Regions from separate parts of the Waltera sp. genome, predicted to be linked through region 1. Evidence: predicted binding sites of a transcription regulator. Region 1 holds the regulator's gene; the other holds the start of a gene.
What was found. Region 1 encodes Rex, which represses fermentation and respiration genes when NADH is low (regulators of the CRP and FNR family bind a similar motif). Its sites were predicted from a motif close to ATTGTTAANTANTTAACAAT; they were not measured.

Region 1 (3,193 bases):
TGATATCTAAGTGGTTCGTCGGCTCATCCAGGATGAGGAAGTTTGCGTTGGAGAGTACCAGCTTGGCGAGAGATACACGACCGCGCTCGCCGCCACTCAGATCACTGATACGCTTGAAAACATCCTCCCCGGTGAAGAGGAAAGCCGCCAGCACATTGCGGATCTGGGTATTGTTCAGGTAGGGATAATCGTCGGAGATCTCTTCGAACAATGTCTTGTCACTGTGCAGGACATGATGCTCCTGATCGTAATAGCCGATCTCCACATTGGAACCTAATCGGAAGGTGCCCTGATCGGCAGGAACGAGACCATTTAAGATCTTAAGCAGAGTGGTCTTGCCGCTGCCATTATCACCGATGATCGCCACGTGTTCGCCGCGCTTGATCTCGAAATTAACATCGGTAAAAAGCTTATGGGAATCAAAGCTTTTGGACAGATGCTCCACAGTCAGCACATCATTGCCACTTAAGATCCGGGGCGTCAGTGTCAGCTTCATATCCGTGCGGACCTCGGAGGGTTTTTCGATGACCTCGATCTTGTCCAGCATTTTCTCACGGCTTTCCGCCCGTTTGATGGACTTTTCCCGGTTGAAGGATTTTAATTTTTCGATGACCTCTTCCTGATGTTTGATCTCACGCTGCTGGTTCATATAGGCATTCCAGGCAGCAACGCGCAGCTGTTCCTTTTTTACGGCATAATCGGAGTAATTGCCCATAAAGGTTGTAGCCTTGGACTGGTCGATCTCGATGACTTTCCCGGCGATCCGGTCCAGAAAATACCGGTCGTGGGAGACGATGAGAACGGCTCCCTTGTAATTCAACAGATAAGTCTCCAGCCAGGCGATGGAATTCATATCTAAGTGGTTCGTCGGCTCGTCCAGGATGATGAGATCAGGGTTCTGTAACAGAAGCCGTCCTAACGCCACACGGGTCTTCTGACCGCCGGAGAGTGTGGCAACCGGCTTGGAGAATTCATCTTCGGTAAATCCCAGTCCCTTTAACACACCGACCAGCTCACTGCGGTAGAGATAGCCGCCGCCGGTCTCGAAAGCATGGGTGAGAGAGGTGTACTGCTTCATCAGGTCTTCCAGCGCATCTCCTTCGGCATGCTTCATATTGTTTTCGCATTCCCGGATCTTTTCCTCCAGGCGCAGCAGATCCGCCTTGACAGATAACAGTTCCTCGTAAATGGTGTGAGAGGTGTCCACAGTGCTGTTCTGTGCAAGGTATCCCAGGGTCTTGTCCCTCGCCAGAACCACCTGCCCGTCATCGGGAGTCATTTCCCCTACGATGATGCGGAGCAGTGTCGTTTTCCCGGCACCGTTGATGCCCACGATGGCAGCTTTTTCATGATCCTCTATATGAAAAGAGACATTTTTCAATACCTGATTTTCTACAAATGCTTTTGAAATATTCTGACAAGATAATATCATGGTAGTAAGTATCCTTTATTTCCAGCCCACGGAGACCGGGCTTTTTAAATTTCATTGTAACGAAAAGAAGAAAACCTGTCAATTCATTGACAAGTTTTTAACATATGGTGTATACTAAAAAAAACGGAGGTGAAAGTATTGGAAGTAAAAGAAATTTCACAGGCTGTGATTGGCAGACTGCCCAGATACTTTCGATATTTGGGGGAATTGAAGGATGAAGGTGTGGAACGCATCTCTTCGCAGGAACTTTCCGGACTGATGAAGGTGACCGCATCCCAGATACGTCAGGATTTTAATAATTTCGGCGGTTTCGGCCAGCAGGGCTATGGATATAATGTAGAATCTCTGTATCGTGAGATCGGTAAGATCTTAGGACTGGATAAGCAGCATAATTTCGTCATCATTGGAGCCGGCAATCTGGGAAGAGCGCTGGGCAATTATATGAACTTCGAGCGTCGTGGATTTATCTTCAAGGGAATGTTCGATGCGAACCCGGAACTAGTGGGTAAGGATGTCCGCGGTGTGAAGGTCATGCCCATGGATCAGCTGGAATCCTTTATCCGGGAGAAGGACATCGATATCGCTGTACTGACGATTCCCAAGACCAGTGCTGTGGAAGTGGCAGATAAGCTGGTGGCTAACGGGATCCGTGCTATCTGGAATTTCGCTCATGTGGATCTGAATGTTCCCGAGGGAATTCAGGTGGAGAACGTGCATCTGTCCGACAGCTTAATGAAGCTATCCTATAATATTAACCGTTACAGTTCAGACATGAAATAAGCAAGCGTATGATTGCTTATTTCATAGGCGGAGTGTCTGAAAATGAATAAAAGGAAAAGTCGCAAGGCGATGACGGATGCGAAGCAGCCGCTTTTATGAATTTCAGCGCACCGAGAAATAATACAACATGAAGTAAGGCATCAAAGGAGTGATATTATGGGCAACGGTAACGCAGAAGAAAATGCACAGGACCGACAGGCTGCTTTCAAAAATGCATTGACGGGAAAGCATCTGCCCGTACTCACCCTGGATAATAAATGGTATCGGTTGTTGAATAAGACCGGTTCCGTTCCGCTAAAAGAAACGGAAGATGCCCTGAATCAGCTGTTGAAACGACAAGGTAAGCTCAATACCGAGTCGAAGGATATCCGGAATCTGAAAAAGAAGCTGATGAAAGAAATCGTTCCTATGGTGGATGAGGCGGAACAGCAGGGCGAAAACAGTAAGCTGAACAAACAGATCGAGGATCATAAGCGCCTGATCGAGGAATGCAATGAGAAGCTGGAAGCATACGAAGATGAGTTAAAAGATATCCCCAGAGAGATCGAAAGAATAAATCTTCAGCTTATGATGTTTACTATGGACTGCTGCTATGATATTATGAAGGATAATGACAAACAGATCAAAGAGACTGCGGAGTGGGTGGGTGCGATCCGTATCGAACTGAAAAAACGTCTGATCGAAAAACAGCAGATGGAACAGCAGAATCAGGAGATCTACAACTACATGCATGATATTTTTGGTGCAGAAGTGGTCAATCTGTTTGACATGAAATATAATCCGGAGCAAAAATAGTATGAGATATCTGGTAACTGCACAGGAAATGAAGCAATACGATAAAAATACCATAGAGTACCTCGGCATCCCGGGGCCGGTTCTGATGGAAAGAGCGGCTCTGGCTGCGGAGGATTTTCTGAAAGAGCGCTTTGATGCCGTGAAGGAACGGACAAAAGTGCTCATTTTTGCTGGTATGGGAAATAA
Region 2 (3,193 bases), on a different contig from region 1:
CAGGCCATGCCCTCGATCAGGCAACCGTTCATCTTGCCGGCCTTGGCAAGGAGCAAGGCTTTCTTACATTCTGCCAGGCTCTCCGCATGCTGGATATTGACCGGTGTACCGGGATAGTATTTCTCGATGCAGTCCTTGATGGCATTGGCAACGCCGCCTGCCACACCATAACCTCTTCCGGCGGAGGTGGCATCCTTCATCTCGTCCATGGCCTTGATCTCGTCCAGCAGAATTCCCTTGGCCTCGAACATACCGGTAAGTTCTTCAAAAGTGATGACAAAGTCCACATCGGATCGAACGGTACGTCTGCTGGCTTCCAGCTTCTTGGAAGCACAGGGTCCGATGAATACCACGGAAGCATCCGGATGCTCCTGTTTGATCAGACGGGCGGTGGCTACCATAGGAGTCAGCTCGTTGCTGATCTTGTCAATGGTCTCCGGGAACAGATTCTTCGCCATCACGGACCAGGAAGGACAGCAGGAAGTCAGCGCAAACTGTTGCTTACCTGTGGCTACTTCCTTTACATAATGCTCTGCTTCCGCCATACATCCCATATCCGCACCCAGAGCAGTTTCATATACATCCGCAAATCCCAGTTCCTTCAGTGCTGTCTTGAACATCTCCGGCGTTACCTTGGGACCAAACTGTCCAGCAAAAGCAGGTGCCACCTGTGCAATGATCGTGCGGCCGGACTGCATGGCACGGATCAGCTGGAAGATCTGGGACTTGTCAGCAATGGCACCAAAGGGGCAGCTTACCATACACTGACCACAGGATACACATTTCTCATTGTCGATTACAGCTCTTCCCACATGGTCAGATGTAATGGCTCCAATACCGCAGGCAGCCTTACAGGGACGCTCTTTATGACAAATTGCATCATAAGGGCAGATTTCACGACATTTTCCGCACTTAATGCATTTCTCCTGATCAATAACAGACTTGCCGTTTTTCATAGAGATCGCGCCCTTGGGACAGACACTCTGACAGGGATGCGCCAGACATCCCATACAGGAGCTGGTCACCTCGTAACGGTTCTCCGGGCAGGCATTGCATGCCGAAGGAATGACCTGCATCAGAGGGGGTTCATAATATTTTTCATCAATATTGCTCTCTTCAAGTCCCTGTGTCAGATGTCCGGGATGCTCGCGGTTCTCCGGGCGTAAGCTCATACCCATGGCCAGACGGATGCGCTCACGGATGATCGCTCTGTCACGATAGACGCTCTCCCAAAACTCCGACTCTTCATAGTCTACGATCTTATAAGGCAGCGCCTCCATATCATCCTTCAGATTCTTGGAATTGTAAGCCAGATTGGCCACTTCCTTAAACACCCTTCTTCTCCGCTGTCTTACCGGAGTATCGATCCCTCTCATGCTGCTCATATCACATTACCGCCTTTTGATATTTTTTTAACACACTAACCATATTAAACCATATCATATCCATAAATGCAAGAAAAATATCAATAAAAATGGGATCTCACACCGTTTTTACGTGAAAGATCCCATCCTTAGAATTTTCTGTTATTCTTATCTTTTATTACTTCATAACGACTCTCTTGAAGTTCTTCTTACCTCTGCGGACTACCAGGCCCTCTCCATCAAACTGCTCGGGAGCGTAAGTAGTCTTTACATCGGTAACTTTCTCATCCGCTACGACAACACCGCCCTGTTCTACAGCACGTCTTGCTTCACTGCGGGATGCAGACAAACCGGATTTTACCAGAACACCGAGAATATCGATCTTACCATCCACAAAATCAGCCTCTGTCAGCTCGCTGGTAGGCATCTCTGCAGCATTGCCACCGGTAAACAGTGCTCTTGCACTCTCCTGTGCCTTCTTAGCCTCTTCCTCGCCATGTACCAGATTGGTCAGTTCGTATGCCAGAATCTCCTTCGCCTGATTCAGCTGGCTGCCTTCCCATTTGTCCATCTCATCGATCTGCTCTAAGGGCAGGAAGGTCAGCATTCGCAGGCACTTCAGAACATCGGCATCTGCTACGTTTCTCCAGTACTGGTAGAACTCGAAGGGAGTGGTCTTGTTGGGATCCAGCCATACGGCACCCTTCTGGGTCTTACCCATCTTCTTGCCCTCGGAATTCAACAGCAGGGTAATGGTCATGGCGTAAGCATCCTTGCCCAGCTTTCTGCGGATCAGTTCCGTACCACCCAGCATGTTGCTCCACTGGTCGTCACCGCCGAACTGCATGTTACAGCCGTATTTCTGATATAAGGTCAGGAAGTCAAAGCTCTGCATGATCATGTAGTTGAATTCAAGAAAGCTTAAGCCCTTCTCCATTCTCTGCTTGTAGCACTCTGCGGTCAGCATACGGTTGACACTGAAATGTGCTCCCACGTCTCTCAACAGTTCCACGTAATTCAGGTTCAACAGCCAGTCCGCATTGTTGACCATCAGTGCCTTGCCGTCACTGAAATCAATAAAACGGCTCATCTGCTTCTTGAAGCAGTCTACGTTATGCTGAATGGTCTCCTTGGTCATCATGGTACGCATATCGCTTCTGCCGGAGGGATCACCGATCATCGCAGTTCCTCCACCGATCAGAGCGATGGGCTTGTTGCCTGCCATCTGCATTCTCTTCATCAGGCACAGGGCCATGAAATGCCCCACGTGAAGACTGTCTGCAGTAGGATCAAAACCGATATAGAAGGTAGCCTTTCCGTTATTGATCAGTTCCTTGATCTCCTCTTCATCTGTCAGCTGTGCCAGCAGTCCTCTTGCTTTTAATTCGTCAAATACTGTCATTTTCTCTTCTCCTTTTTGGGTTCTTTTTACTCTGTATACCTTTTTTACATTTTGGGGGAATCGGCTCCAAAGGCACTAAAAAAGCCCGCCCCTTTTTCAAAAGGACGAGCTTAATCACTCGTGTTACCACCTAATGTTCCAGCCAGACTCACATCTGACAGCTCAGTAAGTATCTATCAATACTTCGGCCGATATCGGTGCCTGCCGTCCTGATCTACTCGTTCGGGATCCTCTCATAAAATCTACTGATCCTTCTCTTTCCACCGGCTGCTCCGGGATGTATTCCTGCTCTGCTTCTGTGCGCCTCTCACCGACCGGCTGCTCTCTGTCAGAAGTGGAGGAACAGTACTTCTTCCCTTCATCGCATTCTTCTTATCCTATGTTTGCGCTAAACATGACCTTATTATAGCCAGTCTGCGTTTTTCTG

Region 2: the regulator Rex is predicted to act here: its motif matches at 1,401-1,420, upstream of ACLTOH_RS11025 (4Fe-4S dicluster domain-containing protein).

The regions. Positions count from the first base shown of each region.
Region 1 covers NZ_JBKVQF010000002.1:31,049-34,241, reverse strand. The annotation lists gene ACLTOH_RS01215 (ABC-F family ATP-binding cassette domain-containing protein) at 1-1,432, opposite strand, end outside; gene ACLTOH_RS01210 (redox-sensing transcriptional repressor Rex) at 1,571-2,212, shown strand; gene ACLTOH_RS01205 (hypothetical protein) at 2,369-3,007, shown strand; gene ACLTOH_RS01200 (NAD(P)H-hydrate dehydratase) at 3,009-3,193, shown strand, end outside.
Region 2 covers NZ_JBKVQF010000019.1:20,673-23,865, reverse strand. The annotation lists gene ACLTOH_RS11025 (4Fe-4S dicluster domain-containing protein) at 1-1,376, opposite strand, end outside; gene tyrS (tyrosine--tRNA ligase) at 1,543-2,766, opposite strand; T-box leader at 2,864-3,137, opposite strand.